One region of the Streptomyces sp. NPDC050738 genome, then DNA from elsewhere that is predicted to be linked to it. Evidence: riboswitches for the same ligand, from Rfam matches in the RefSeq annotation. Region 1 holds a riboswitch; the other holds the start of a gene.
The links. A riboswitch is a leader RNA that binds a small molecule or an ion and turns the genes downstream of it on or off. The one in region 1 is predicted to bind S-adenosylmethionine.

Region 1 (7,605 bases):
GCGACCTGGGTCCGCTGCCGGAGAAGAAGCTCCGCACCACCCTGTGGGCCAAGGGCAAGGTCCTCATCAACATGAACACCAACGAGCCGCTGCGTCCTGAGGACGTCGCCGTCGGTTCGCTGACGTTCGCCATGCCCGAGGGTCTGGAAGAGAGCGACGAGGACTTCCAGACGCAGATCGCCAAGGCCGCCCTGATGATCGTCCGCATTCAGCCGGAGGACATCAAGGACAAGCAGGAACGCGAGTGGGCCCACGAGGGCATCGTCGCGTACTCCAAGATCTGCACCCACGTCGGCTGCCCGATCAGCCTGTACGAGCAGCAGACGCACCACGTGCTCTGCCCGTGCCACCAGTCCACATTCGACCTGTCCGACGGCGCACGCGTCATCTTCGGCCCGGCCGGTCACGCCCTTCCGCAGCTGCGGATCGGCGTCAACGGCGAGGGGAACCTCGAAGCGCTCGGCGACTTCGCAGAGCCCGTCGGTCCTGCCTTCTGGGAGCGCGGATGAGCACCGTGACGGATACACAGCGCAAAGCGCCCGCCGGTGAGCGGGTCGCAGACTGGGCCGACGGACGCCTTGGCATCTACGGCCTGGCCAAGTCCAACATGCGCAAGATCTTCCCGGACCACTGGTCCTTCATGCTCGGTGAGATCTGCCTCTACAGCTTCATCATCATCATCCTCACGGGTGTGTACCTGACGCTGTTCTTCCACCCGAGCATGAACGAGGTCGTGTACCACGGCCCGTACGCACCGCTCCAGGGTGTGCGCATGTCCGAGGCCTACGCCTCGACCATGAACATCAGCTTCGAGGTCCGCGGCGGTCTGCTCATCCGGCAGATCCACCACTGGGCCGCGCTGATCTTCCTGGCCGGCATGCTCGTGCACATGATGCGCGTCTTCTTCACGGGCGCCTTCCGCAAGCCGCGCGAGGTCAACTGGCTGTTCGGCTTCCTGCTGTTCATGCTCGGCATGTTCACCGGGTTCACCGGCTACTCCCTCCCGGACGACCTGCTCTCCGGTACGGGTGTCCGGTTCATGGAGGGCGTGCTGCTCTCCATCCCGGTCGTGGGTTCGTACCTGGCGATGTTCCTGTACGGCGGGGAGTTCCCCGGCGGTGACTTCGTCGCCCGGTTCTACTCGGTCCACGTCCTGCTGCTGCCGGGCATCATGCTCGGCCTGCTGGTGGCGCACCTGATCCTGGTCTTCTACCACAAGCACACGCAGTTCGCGGGTCCCGGACGCACGAACAACAACGTCGTCGGCATGCCCCTGCTGCCGGTCTACATGGCCAAGGCCGGAGGCTTCTTCTTCCTGGTCTTCGGTGTCATCGCGGTCATCGCGGCGGTCGCCTCGATCAACCCGATCTGGGCGATGGGCCCCTACCGGCCCGACCAGGTGTCCACGGGCGCCCAGCCGGACTGGTACATGGGCTTCTCCGAAGGACTGGTCCGCATCATGCCGGGCTGGGAGATCAACGCCTGGGGCCACACCCTCGTACTGGGTGTGTTCATCCCGATCGTGATCTTCCCGCTGGTCCTGGTCGCGATCGCGGTCTACCCGTTCCTCGAGGCCTGGGTCACCGGCGACAAGCGCGAGCACCACATCCTGGACCGCCCGCGCAACGTTCCTACGCGTACCGCTTTCGGTGCAGCCTGGATCTCGCTGTATCTGATCCTGCTCGTCGGTGGCGGCAACGACCTCTGGGCGACGCACTTCCACCTGTCGATCAACTCGATCACCTGGTTCGTCCGGATCTTCATGTTCGCCGGACCGGTCCTCGTGTTCATCTTCACCAAGCGGTGGTGCCTGGGTCTGCAGCGCCGCGACCGCGACAAGGTGCTGCACGGACGCGAGTCCGGTGTCATCAAGCGCCTGCCGCACGGTGAGTTCGTGGAGATCCACGAGCCGCTCAAGCCGGCGCAGATGCACACGCTCACCGCGCACGAGCAGTACAAGCCGCTCGAGATCGGCCCGACGGTCGACGAGAACGGTGTCGAGCGCAAGGTCTCGCGTCTGCAGAAGCTCAAGGCCAGGCTGAGCAACGGCTACTACGGCGGCGAGAGCCAGATCGAGAAGCCCACCGCAGAGGAGTACCAGGAGATCACCAGCGGCCACGGCCACCACTGATCCCCTTCGCTTCGCCACAGCTGGAGCCCCCGTCCATCCGATGGACGGGGGCTCTTCGCTGCCCTCGGGGCTGGATAAGGTGGTCGTATCCCTATTCGGCTGTGGACCCCCTGGAGCGGACCATGAACGTTGTGACCCCGGTTGGCGGCGACAGCGTGGCGGCCTACTCCTGGCCGGGCGTGCTCGACGCTCTGCTGAACGGCACCGACCAGAGCGCGGATGCCACTGCCTGGGCCATGGACCGGATCATGACCGGCGAGGCGACGGACGCCCAGATCGCCGGGTTCGCGGTGGCGCTGCGGGCCAAGGGCGAGACCGTGGAGGAGATCGCCGGGCTCGTACGGACCATGTACGCGCACGCCAATCTCATCGAGGTCTCCGGGCCCAGCGTGGACATCGTGGGGACCGGCGGCGACGGCTTCAAGACCGTCAACATCTCCACCATGTCGGCGGTCGTGGTGGCCGGGACCGGGGCGAAGGTCGTCAAGCACGGCAACCGTGCCGCCTCCAGCGCCTCGGGCGCCTCGGACGTACTGGAGAAGCTCGGCGTCAATCTGCAGCTGACACCGAAGCGGGTGGTCGAGGTCGCGGAAGAGGCGGGGATCACCTTCTGCTTCGCCGTGAAGTTCCACCCGGCGCTGCGCCATGTGGCCAGTGCCCGGCGGGAGCTGGGGATCCGTACCACCTTCAATCTGCTGGGTCCGCTGACCAATCCGGCCCAGGTGAAGTCCCAGGCCGTGGGCGTCGCAGACGCCCGGATGGCGCCCATCGTGGCCGGGGTGCTGGCCGAGCGGGGCAATTCCTCGCTGGTCTTCCGCGGTGACGACGGCATGGACGAGCTGACGACGACCGCGACGTCCACGGTGTGGGTCGTACGGGACGGCTCCGTTCGCCGGGAAGCCTTCGACCCTCGGGACGTCGGCATCGAGCTGGTGCAGGTGGAGGCGCTGAAGGGCGGGGACCCCTCGTACAACGCGGAGGTCGCCCTGCGGCTCCTCGACGGGGAGGGCGGCCCCGTGCGGGATGCGGTCCTGCTCAACTCGGCGGCCGCGCTCGTCGCGCTGGAGCCCGGGGACGGCACCCTGAGCGAGCAGATCGCCGCGGGGATGGCGAAGGCCGCGGAGTCCATCGACTCGGGGGCGGCGCGCAAGGCCCTGGAGCGATGGGTCGCCGCCAGCAACGCGTAGGGGGTGTCCGGCGGATCAGGTCGCCTGCGATGGGCGACCGCGGCATGATCCGCCGGACACCCCCTAAACACGGGTGTGGTGTGACGTAGGGCGCAGTCCAGATTACGGACTGCGCCTTGCGTGCCTCCGCGCTTGTGGCAGGATTCTCGGCAGGTCATGAGTGACAGCGATTTCGGCCTCAGCCCGCTGTCCGGCAACCCTCCTTCCGTGGCGGGGTGCCCTGAGTGAAGACCAGGCCGCAGACAGCAACGTCTGTGGCAAGCGCGGATCCCTCGCCAGGGGTCCTGGTTTCCGAGGGAGTTTCTTCCGTGGTTCAGCGAATGCGATAGGGCAGCAGCCCCTCTTCCCGCACACCCTTTTTCGCTTCATCTCGCCTGCCATTCCCGGGAGTTCGTCATGTCTGTCTCCAGTGCTGTCGTCGATTCGTCGGTTTGTGCCCCTCTGCCCGTGCTTGGGCGAGATGTGTCGGTCCCGCTCGTGACGGGCGGCGAGGTGAGCTACGCGGCTCTCGACTACGCGGCCAGCGCCCCGGCCCTGCAGCGCGTCTGGGACGACGTGGCGGCCTACGCCCCGTACTACGGCAGCGTGCACCGCGGCGCCGGGTACCTCTCGCAGCTCTCCACCGACCTCTTCGAGAACAGCCGCACGGTCGTCGCGGAGTTTCTCGGCTGCCGCGAGGACGACCAGGTCGTCTTCACCCGCTCCACCACCGACTCGCTGAACCTGCTGGCCGCGGTCGTCCCCGCCGGCTGCCAGGTCTTCGTCTTCGAGACCGAGCACCACGCGTCCCTGCTGCCCTGGCGCGACGCGCAGGTCACGTACCTCAACGCACCCCGCACCCCGCAGCAGGCCGTCGAGACGCTGGAGCGCGCGCTCGCCGACCGCGACCCCTACGGCCCGGCTCTGGTGTGCGTGACCGGGGCGTCGAATGTCACCGGCGAGCTGTGGCCCGTGAAGGAGCTGGCCGCCGCCGCGCACGCCCACGGTGCGCGCATCGTCCTGGACGCGGCGCAGCTCGCGCCCCATCACCCCGTGGACATCGCGGAGTTGGACGTCGACTGGGTCGCCTTCTCCGGTCACAAGCTGTACGCGCCCTTCGGCTCGGGTGTCCTCGCCGGGCGCTCCGACTGGCTGACCGAGGCCGAGCCCTACCTCGCGGGCGGCGGCGCCTCGCGCAAGGTCGCGCGCCGCACCGACGGCGGTGTGGACGTCGAGTGGCACACCACGGCCGCCCGCCACGAGGCCGGATCCCCGAACGTGATCGGCGTCTACTCCATCGCCTCCGCCTGCAAGGCGCTCACCGAGGCCGGCTTCGACTCGCTCGTCGAGCGCGAGCAGGCCCTCGTGGCCAAGGTCCGCGAGCGCCTCGCCGAGGTCGACGCGGTCAAGGTGCTCTCCCTCTTCGGCGACGACGCCCCGCGGGTCGGCGTCATCTCCTTCGTGGTCGAGGGCTGGAACAGCTCGCACTTCGCCGCGGCCCTCTCCGCCGAGTACGGCATCGGCGTACGCGACGGCCTCTTCTGCGCCCACCCGCTGGTCCGCACCCTCCTCGGCAGCGACCCGCAGGACCCGGGCGAGTGCGGCGCCCCCGAGGCCGAGCCGGGCGAGCGCTCGCTCAACGCGATCCGGGTGAGCTTCGGCGCGGGCACCCCCGACGAGCACGTGGAGCGGTTCGTCCGCGCGGTCAAGGAGCTGGTGCGCGACGGCGCGCGCTGGAACTACCGTACGGAAGGCGGGCGTTGCGTCCCCGCGGTGTGATCGCACAGCTCACGACGAAGGCCCCGGCAGCGCTGCCGGGGCCTCGCGCGTCTCGTGCGTACGGAAGGGCGGGCTACGCGTCCAGGCCGATCGCGAAGGCGGCTTCGAGGTCGTGCTGGGAGTACGTACGGAACGCGACGTGCGTGTCCGTCCCCTCGACACCGGGGATCTTGCTGATGGAGCCCGGGATGATGTCGGCCAGATCGTCGTGACGGGCGACCCGTACCAGGGCGATCAGGTCGTACGTGCCGGTGACGGAGTAGACCTCGCTGACACTGTCCAGCGCGGCGATCGCCTCGGCGATCTCGGGGATCCGGTCCACGCTGGTCTTGATGAGCACGATCGCGGTGATCACGGCTTGCTTTCTCCCTCGGTGGCCGTCGCTGGGACCTTCACTCTAGTCGTACGCCGATAGACCGCCGCCGCGTAGACGAAGCCCATGGAGAAGCCCACCAGGTGCGCGAGATAGGCCACCCCGGGGCCGCTTCCCGCGCCCTGCGCCGCCAGCCACTGCAGGACGAACCAGAAGATCAGCACGATCCAGGCGGGGAAGCGCAGCGGCAGGAAGAGCAGGAACGGGAAGATGCTGGTGACCCGGGCCTTGGGGAAGAGATAGAGGAAGGCGCCGAGCACTCCGGAGATCGCGCCGGACGCGCCGACCAGGGGCTGGTCGGAGGAGGGGTGCGCGAGTGCGTACGCGAGCAGGGCGAGATAGCCGACGACGAGATAGAAGCCGGCGAAGTGGATCCGGCCCATCCGCTCCTCGGTCATCGCCCCGAAGACGTACAGGAAGAGCATGTTGCCGAGCAGATGCAGCCAGTTGGCGTGCACGAAGAGTGCGGTGAGCGGGGTGATCAGGGCGTGGCCCGTGGCCGTGGTCAGTTCGTCGGGCACCACGCCCCAGCGCGCGAAGTAGGCGCTCTGGGCGGCGAGGAGGGTGTCGCCGGTGCCGTAGACGGGATTGAAGCCCGAGGCCGGGCCGAGGAGAAAGACCAGGCAGCAGAGGCCGATCACGCCATAGGTGACCACCGGGCCACGGACCGTCTTCCGCCACAGGGCGGTGCGTTTCTTTATCGCGAACCTCTTGATCACAAGCGCGAGCATGACGTAATCGGACCAAACGGTACAGAGCGCCTCGCCGGATCTCACATGGTCGACTGTCTCCGCAAGGGGTACGCGCAAGGCCGTAGGGTTACGGGCAGTACACGGCGATGGACAAGAGGACGGCACGCATGACGACGGTTCCCCAGCCGACTGAGACGACCCGCTGGCGCTGCACGCTCTGCGGCAATCTGACCCGCTTCGACGTGACCCGCTCGTCCAAGGTCGTCGAATACCTCCACCTCGACCTGGCCGGAGAGGCGAAGGTCGAGGAACGCGAGGTGGTGAGTGAGACCATCGAGTCGGTGCGCTGCCGGTGGTGCAACGCACTGGACCAGATCGAACTCGTGGACAGGCCGGACGCCGCCTCCTGAGGGAGCGCGGGGCAGACAACAGTTGGGGTGACGGATGGTGGAGCCAGCAAGCGGCGCTGATCCGGCCGGAGCGGCCGACGGTGTTGCCGAGGCGCTCGACCGCCCGCTGCCCGAAGGTGTACGGCGCCGGGTCGTCGCTCTGGTGGCGGACGCCTTCGGTGGCCTGACCGTCGCCGAACTCCCGGCACAGTTGCGTCAGTACGCCCGTTTCACCCCCACCAGACGTGCCAAGTTCGCGGGCAACGCGATGGCCGCAGCTCTGGAGAGCGACCCGCTGTTCCGGCAGCGCATCGGCGAGCGGCTCAAGGAGTCCCAGCCCGAGCTGACCGGCGCCCTGGAGTCCGGCTCGCCGCCCGCCGCCGCCGATCCGGTCGACGTGGCCGCGGCCGCGTACGTCCTGCGCCCTGTCGGCTGGGTGAAACTGGTCGCCGCCGCGGGCGAGGAGGCTCAGCGTGCGGACGCCGAGCGCGCCGACGAGGAGGGCAGGCGCGAGCTGGAGCGGCTGCGCGAGGAGCTCGCCGGTGCGCGGGCGGAGACCAGGGCCGAGAACGAACGGCTCCGCGCCGAGCTGGATGCGGCCCGCAAGGACGCCGAATCGCTTCAGCGCAAGCTGCGCAGCGCGCACAGCGACATCAAGCGGGGCGAGGCCGCCCTGCGGCGTACGCACGGCGAGATCGATGCCATCAAGGCCGAAGCCGCCGCCCAGGCGGCTTCGGCGGAGGCCGAGTCGCGGCGGCTGAAGGCCCGCCTCGGCGAGGCGGAATCGGTGGCGGAGGCCGGTCGTCGTGCCGTGAGGGAAGGGCGCTCGGTCGAGGACATGCGGCTGCGGCTGCTGCTCGACACGGTCCTGGACGCGGCCCAGGGGCTGCGCAGGGAGCTGGCGCTGCCGCCGGCCGCCCAGCGGCCGGCCGACCTGGTCGACGCGGTGGAGCCGGGGCGGATGTCGCCCAAGGACATCGCGGCCAGGGCTTTGTCGGACATGGACCCGGCTCTGCTCGACCAGTTGCTCGCGCTGCCGCAGGCGCATCTGGTGGTGGACGGATACAACGTCACC
Region 2 (7,605 bases), on a different contig from region 1:
TGATTGACCGCGACGACGACACCGTCACGGTTTTCAGCGACCCGAAGGGCGGGGCGTACCAACAGCGCCCGTCGTATCCCTTCGGCGAGGCCGTCGAGCTGCCCGCGCCCGTGGGCATCACTCTCGATACCGAGGAGCTGAAGCAGTTCGCAGGCTGACGCCCGAGGGCGGCACCCCCACCGTGCGGGGATGCCGCCCTCGTCTGCTTACCCGGCCGCCAACCAACCGCTCAGCTCAGCGACTTGATCGCCGCCGCGTCGTACGCCTTCAGCTCCGACGTACGCCCCTCAAGCACCTTCTGCGCCCACTCCGGGTCCTGGAGCAGCGCACGCCCCACCGCGACCATGTCGAACTCGTCGCTCTCCAGGCGGTCCAGGAGATCGTCGATGCCCTTCGCCTCCGAGCCCTTGCCCGCGAACGCGGCGAGGAACTCGCCGTCGAGGCCCACCGAGCCGACCGTGATCGTGGGCTTGCCGGTGAGCTTCTTCGTCCAGCCCGCCAGGTTGAGGTCCGAGCCCTCGAACTCCGGGAGCCAGTAGCGGCGCGTGGAGGCGTGGAAGACGTCGACGCCCGCGTCGGAGAGCGGGGTCAGGAAGTCCGCGAGCTCCTCGGGGGTCTCGGCCATGCGGGCCGTGTAGTCCTGCTGCTTCCACTGCGAGTAGCGGAAGAGGATCGGGAAGTCGGGCGAGACCGCCGCGCGGACCGCGGCCACGATCTCCACCGCGAACTTCGTACGGGCCGGCAGGTCGCCGCCATACTCGTCCGTACGGACGTTGGTGCCCTCCCAGAAGAACTGGTCGAGCAAGTAGCCGTGCGCGCCGTGCAGTTCGACCCCGTCGAAGCCGATGCGCTCCGCGTCGGCCGCCGCCTGCGCGAAGGCCGCGACGACGTCGTCCAGGTCCTGCTGCGTCATCGCCTTGCCGGTGACCTCGGCGCCCGCTCCGGTGATGCCCGAGGGGCCGACCGGCGGGGCGTCCGCGAAGGGGGGCTGTCCGGCTTCGCGGACCATGCCGATGTGCCACAGCTGGGGCATGATCGTGCCGCCCGCCGCGTGCACCGCGTCCGCGACCTTCTTCCAGCCCGCGAGCTGCTCCTCGCCGTGGAAGCGGGGGACGCTGTCGCTCTGGCCCGCCGAGTCGTGTCCGACGTAGGTGCCCTCGGTGACGATCAGGCCGACGCCCGCGGCCGCACGGCGCGCGTAGTACGAGATCACGTCGTCCGTCGGGATGCCGCCCGGGGAGAACATCCGGGTCATGGGGGCCATCACGATGCGGTTCGGGACGGTGAGGCCGTTGAGCTGGACCGGGCGGCCCAGTATCTGTGCGGCGCGGTCTGCGGCTACGACTGTCACGTGGGGGCTCCTTGCGGCGGGGGCGCTGAGATATGTGCGTATGCATCAACCTCAACCGTCTCGCGGAGTGCGGCATTCCCGGATACGACGAAGGGCGGCACCCCCGTTTCCAGGGGTGCCGCCCTCGTTCGCGTACAGCTATGTACTACCGATCCGCCTCAGGAGGGGATCAGAAGTCCATGTCACCGCCCGGCATACCGCCACCGGCCGGCGCGGACGCCTTCTCCGGCTTGTCGGCGATGACTGCCTCGGTGGTGAGGAACAGCGCGGCGATGGACGCGGCGTTCTGCAGGGCAGAGCGCGTGACCTTCGCCGGGTCGATGATGCCTTCGGCGATCATGTCCACGTACTCGCCGGTCGCGGCGTTGAGGCCGTGACCGATCGGCAGGTTGCGGACCTTCTCGACGATGACGCCACCCTCAAGACCACCGTTGACGGCGATCTGCTTGAGCGGGGCCTCCAGCGCGAGCTTGACCGCGTTGGCGCCGGTCGCCTCGTCGCCTTCGAGCTCGAGCTTCTCGAAGACCGCGGAGGCCTGGAGGAGCGCGACGCCGCCACCGGCGACGATGCCCTCTTCGACGGCCGCCTTGGCGTTGCGGACGGCGTCCTCGATACGGTGCTTGCGCTCCTTGAGCTCAACCTCCGTCGCGGCGCCGGCCTTGATGACGGCCACGCCGCCCGCGAGCTTCGCCAGGCGCTCCTGGAGCTTCTCGCGGTCGTAGTCCGAGTCGCTGTTCTCGATCTCGGCGCGGATCTGGTTGACGCGGCCGGCGACCTGGTCGGACTCGCCCGAACCGTCGACGATCGTCGTCTCGTCCTTGGTGATGACGACCTTGCGGGCGCGGCCGAGCAGGTCCAGGCCCGCGTTCTCGAGCTTGAGGCCGACCTCCTCGGAGATGACCGTGCCGCCCGTGAGGATGGCGATGTCGTTCAGCATGGCCTTGCGGCGGTCGCCGAAGCCCGGGGCCTTGACGGCGACGGACTTGAACGTGCCGCGGATCTTGTTGACGACCAGCGTCGACAGAGCCTCGCCCTCGACGTCCTCCGCGATGATCAGCAGGGGCTTGCCCGACTGCATGACCTTCTCGAGCAGCGGAAGGAGGTCCTTCACGTTGCCGATCTTGGAGTTGACGATCAGGATGTACGGGTCGTCGAGCGACGACTCCATGCGCTCCATGTCGGTGGCGAAGTACGCCGAGATGTAGCCCTTGTCGAAGCGCATGCCCTCGGTGAGCTCAAGCTCAAGGCCGAAGGTCTGCGACTCCTCGACCGTGATGACGCCTTCCTTGCCGACCTTGTCCATCGCCTCGGCGATGAGCTCGCCGATCTGGGTGTCGGCGGCGGAGATGGAGGCGGTCGAAGCGATCTGCTCCTTGGTCTCCACGTCCTTGGCCTGCTCAAGGAGAGCGGCGGAGACGGCCTCGACGGCCTTCTCGATGCCACGCTTGAGGGCCATCGGGTTGGCACCGGCGGCTACGTTGCGCAGGCCCTCACGCACGAGCGCCTGGGCGAGAACGGTGGCGGTGGTCGTACCGTCGCCGGCGACGTCGTCCGTCTTCTTGGCGACTTCCTTGACCAGCTCGGCGCCGATCTTCTCGTACGGGTCCTCGAGCTCGATCTCCTTGGCGATGGAGACACCATCGTTGGTGATCGTGGGGGCGCCCCACTTCTTCTCAAGGACGACGTTGCGGCCCTTGGGACCGAGGGTCACCTTGACGGCGTCGGCGAGCTGGTTCATGCCGCGCTCGAGACCGCGCCGGGCCTCCTCGTCGAACGCGATGATCTTGGCCATGTGAAGTGGTCCTCCCGGACAGGGGTGGCGTTCTTCAGGATCGCGCCGGTGCCCGCGACGGACGGCTGCTGCCCAGGTGGTTCCTTGCCCCACCAGAACTGCGAGCCTCACTGACCCGATCCACGTTTTTAAGTGGTGCAGTCTGTCACTCTCACCTGGAGAGTGCTAACGCCAATGATTAGCACTCGACCCATGCGAGTGCAAGCGGGTCTTACGTATTCCCTGCTCACAGGGGATGCACGAGGGGCCCGCATCCCAGTGGGATGCGGGCCCCTCGGCGTGAGTGCGTCGCTGGTCGGTCGCGCCGGGATCAGACGGCGAGCTTGACCATGTCCGCCTGCGGACCCTTCTGGCCCTGCGAGATCTCGAACTCCACTCGCTGACCTTCTTCAAGGGTGCGGTAACCGTCCATCTGGATGGCGCTGTAGTGGACGAAAACATCCGCACCACCGTCGACCGCGATGAAGCCGTACCCCTTCTCCGCGTTGAACCATTTGACGGTGCCCTGAGCCATGCCTAACTCCCCTATTACTGGCCCTTACACAGGACCCGCACTTCGCGGACCCGGGTCAGACCTTGCGCCGTAACGCGTCGACCGCGGCTGAATGTATCTGCCCAACTGCCGTCTGCAACAGGTCAATCGGACGAGAATTCTGTGCACAGCCGAACGGAAGAATCGGGGGATTTCAACAGATCTCGGGTCAACTCGGGCCAGGCAAAGGGCACTTACGGCGCGAAAGACTCGAACACATTGCCCTCACCTTGTCGCGATCTCATATGCACCTGGCACGGGCGACGAAGGGGGCTGCCCCAACTGTACCTCCCTTAACCCTGCAGAATTGCCCCCTCCGCTTCTATCGCGGAGAGGGCAACGGCTGTCACGCAGAGGTGTGTTGGGGATCCAGCGGCGGGGATCCAACGGCAGGGGCGATCAGCCGCCCGCGACCGCCGGGATGATCGAGACGCCGGCGCCGTCCGGAGTGACGGCCTCCAGGCCGCCCTCGAAGCGGACGTCGTCGTCGTTCACGTACACGTTCACGAAGCGGCGCAGCTTGCCCTGGTCGTCCAGGACGCGGGCCGCGATGCCCGTGTGGTTCTTCTCCAGGTCGGCGATGACCTCGGCGAGGGTCGCGCCCTCCGCCGGGACCTCGGCCTGGCCGCCGGTGTACGTACGGAGAATGGTCGGAATACGGACCTTGACGCTCATACGAGGCCAGCCTCTCGGAAGGAATCCAGGGTGGGGCGGATGGTGGCGGAGAGACCCGTGGAGTCGGAGAGTCCGTCCAGGGTCTTGAGGCCGTCGCCCGTGTTGATGGCGACCGTCTCCTCGGACGGGTCGATCACACCCGCTTCGAGCAGCTTGCGCAGGACGGCGAAGGTGGTGCCGCCCGCCGTCTCCGCGAAGACACCCTCGGTGCGCGCGAGGAGCTTGATCGCTTCGACGATCTCGGGGTCGGTGACGTCCTCGACCGCACCGCCCGTGCGGCGGGCGATGTCGATGACGTACGGGCCGTCGGCCGGGTTCCCGATCGCGATCGACTTGGCGATGGTGTCCGGCTTCACGGGGCGGATCACGTCGTGGCCCGCCTTGTACGCGGAGGAGACCGGGTCGCAGCCCTTGGCCTGGGCGCCGTAGATCTTGTACGGCTTGTCCTCGACGAGGCCGAGCTTGATCAGCTCCTGCAGCCCCTTGTCGATCTTCGTCAGCTGGGAGCCGGAGCCGATCGGGATGATCAGGTTGTCCGGGAGCCGCCAGCCGAGCTGCTCGCAGATCTCGTACGCGAGCGTCTTCGAGCCCTCGCCGTAGTACGGGCGCAGGTTGATGTTGGTGAAGCCCCAGCCCTCGCCGGCCGGGTCGCCGATGAGTTCCGAGCAGAAGCGGTTGACGTCGTCGTAGTTGCCCTCGATGCCGACCAGCTCGCCGCCGTACACGGCCGCGGTGATGATCTTCGCGGGCTCCAGGTCGTGCGGGATGAAGACGCAGGACTTCAGGCCGGCCCGGACCGCGGCGGCGCCGACAGCGCCCGCCAGGTTGCCGGTGGAGGAGCAGGAGAGCGTGGTGAAGCCGAAGGCGCGGGCGGCCTCGACGGCGATCGCCACGACGCGGTCCTTGAAGGAGTGCGTCGGGTTGCCGGAGTCGTCCTTGACGTACAGGCCGCCGGTGATGCCCAGCTCGGCGGCGAGCCGGTCGGCCTTGATCAGCTTGGTGAAGCCGGGCTCGAGGTTCGGCTTGGTGGCCACGTCGGCGGGGACGGGCAGCAGGGGCGCGTAACGCCAGATGTTGTTCGGGCCCGCCTCGATCTGCTTGCGCAGACCTTCGGGGTCGCCGCTCGGGAGGTTGTACGCCACTTCGAGCGGCCCGAAACACTCTTCGCACACGAAGCTGGGGCCGAGCGGGAAGCGGGCGGAGCATTCGCGGCAGGAAAGCGCGGCTGCGGGTCCGAGATCGACCTCGGCGGGGGTTTCCGTGGCGCTTGCAACTGTTTCTACAGCCATGATGGCGAGGCCCTTTCTCCTCATCTTCCTCACGACGCACTTCGCCGCAAGACGGAATTGGCACCGTCCCCACCTGACCTCGCGGTCGGCGGGATGGTTGCCGGGACTTCAACGGGCCGTTCCCTCAGTCCCTCTGGATGAGCGCTATGACCACGGGCCCAAGGGCCCGGGTGTTTGTCAGCGCGGCGACCCCGACATGCGACAGTCATCCGCGTTGTTCAAGACTGTAACCGAACCCCCGGATCGTGGAGAGGGCCCGTCCGAACCGCGAGATACACAGCCAAGGAGACAGACTCGTGCTGGATGAGGTGGAGCGCTGGCTGAGCAGGCGTTCCTGGGCGGCCGCAGACCGCCCGCTGGACCAGCTGATGGCCGCCAAACGTGAGAAGCGCGGCACTTCGGTGAGCGTCGTGCTGCCCGCGCTGAACGAGGAGGAGACGGTCGGCGAGATCGTCTCCGTCATCCGCCGCGAGCTGATGGCGCCGCTCGGCGTCCCTCTCGTCGACGAGCTCGTGGTGATCGACTCGGGCTCCACGGACCGTACGGCCGAGGTCGCGGCGGCGGCCGGGGCACGGGTGGTGCACCGGGACGCGATCCTGCCCCGGATACCCGCCCTGCCCGGCAAGGGCGAGGTGCTCTGGCGCTCGCTGCTCGTGACGTCCGGGGACATCGTGTGCTTCGTCGACGCCGACCTCAAGGAGTTCTCGGCGGACTTCGTCTCCGGGATCGTGGGACCGCTCCTCACCGACCCCGGCGTGGCATTCGTGAAGGCGATGTACGACCGCCCGCTCGGAGACGCTGCCGGGCAGGGCGGCCGTGTGACGGAGCTGGTGGCCCGCCCGCTGCTCAATCTGCACTGGCCCCAACTGGCCGGATTCGTACAGCCGTTGGGCGGTGAGTACGCGGCCCGCCGCTCGCTCCTGGAGCAGCTCCCCTTCCCCGTCGGGTACGGCGTCGAGCTCGGCCTGCTCGTGGACGCGCTGCACACCGTGGGCCTGGACGCGCTGGCCCAGGTCGATGTGGGCGTACGCAAACACCGCCACCAGGACGGGCAGGCGCTCGGGCGGATGGCCGCCTCGATCTACCGCACGGCGCAGCTGCGGCTCTCGCGCGGGCATCTGGTGCGGCCCGTGCTCACCCAGTTCGAACGCGGGGAGCAGGGATTCGAGCCGCGCACCCATGCGGTGGACACGGAGGAGCGGCCGCCCATGGGCCAGATCAGTGAGTATGCGGAGCGTCGCGTGGCGTAGCCGTCGACGATCATGTTGTCTGCCTAAATTCCCCTTTATGTGGCATAGACAACCAAAAGGCACGCCGCTGCTCCGCGCTGCGGCCACTCGCTTCGCCGGGGCGCTCGTCGCCTCGGCCACCGCGGCCACCGCGCTCACGGGCCTGGCCGCCTCCCCCGCTTCCGCCGACGTGATCTCGCCGTTCGCCAAGCGCTACGACGAATCCCTCTACGGCGATTTCAAGACCATCGGCAACACGGTCATGGGCTGCCCCACGACCCCCGCCGACATGGCCGCGCGCTGCGCCGTCGCCGCGGACGGCCAGGGCCGGGACAACAACAACACCTTCGTCATGGAGCGGATCAACGCCGCCGGTACCGAGGCCGACTTCGGCTCCAGCACCGGCCGGGTCGTCATCCCCGACGGCGCCAAGGTCGCGTACGCCCGGCTCTTCTTCGGCGGCAACGACGGTACGTACCGCGGCCCCAGCGGCGCCCAGCTCCTGCGCTGTGACATCTCCGGCGCCAATGTGCTGCCCTCGCCCGGCGAGCCCCTCGACGCGGTGCCCGTGGCCGGCGTGAACGGCGCGGCCCCCACCAAGGTCACCCCCGCGAACCTGGTGCGGGACCCGGCCACCACCAACGGTCCGCACTACTACACGGGCGAAGCCGACGTCACGAACCTGTTCAGCGGCATCACCGGCACCGGAGCGGCGATTCCCGTCGCGGTCGGCGACA

Region 2: it holds a riboswitch for S-adenosylmethionine, as region 1 does, so the genes downstream of both, thrC (threonine synthase) here and AB0H78_RS29965 (aminotransferase class V-fold PLP-dependent enzyme) in region 1, are expected to answer to the same signal.

What each region holds. Positions count from the first base shown of each region.
Region 1 covers NZ_JBFAHN010000014.1:175,104-182,708, reverse strand. Annotated here, with positions in the region: gene AB0H78_RS29980 (Rieske 2Fe-2S domain-containing protein) at 1-509, shown strand, start outside; gene AB0H78_RS29975 (ubiquinol-cytochrome c reductase cytochrome b subunit) at 506-2,131, shown strand; gene trpD (anthranilate phosphoribosyltransferase) at 2,254-3,318, shown strand; SAM riboswitch class IV at 3,471-3,588, shown strand; gene AB0H78_RS29965 (aminotransferase class V-fold PLP-dependent enzyme) at 3,715-5,076, shown strand; gene AB0H78_RS29960 (Lrp/AsnC ligand binding domain-containing protein) at 5,150-5,431, opposite strand; gene AB0H78_RS29955 (rhomboid family intramembrane serine protease) at 5,428-6,180, opposite strand; gene AB0H78_RS29950 (hypothetical protein) at 6,309-6,551, shown strand; gene AB0H78_RS29945 (NYN domain-containing protein) at 6,586-7,605, shown strand, end outside.
Region 2 covers NZ_JBFAHN010000004.1:191,684-199,288, reverse strand. Annotated here, with positions in the region: gene AB0H78_RS12590 (Uma2 family endonuclease) at 1-158, shown strand, start outside; gene AB0H78_RS12585 (NADH:flavin oxidoreductase) at 230-1,351, opposite strand; gene groL (chaperonin GroEL) at 1,521-3,143, opposite strand; gene AB0H78_RS12575 (cold-shock protein) at 3,454-3,657, opposite strand; gene AB0H78_RS12570 (MoaD/ThiS family protein) at 4,075-4,350, opposite strand; gene thrC (threonine synthase) at 4,347-5,639, opposite strand; SAM riboswitch class I at 5,657-5,783, opposite strand; gene AB0H78_RS12560 (glucosyl-3-phosphoglycerate synthase) at 5,936-6,889, shown strand; gene AB0H78_RS12555 (hypothetical protein) at 6,927-7,605, shown strand, end outside.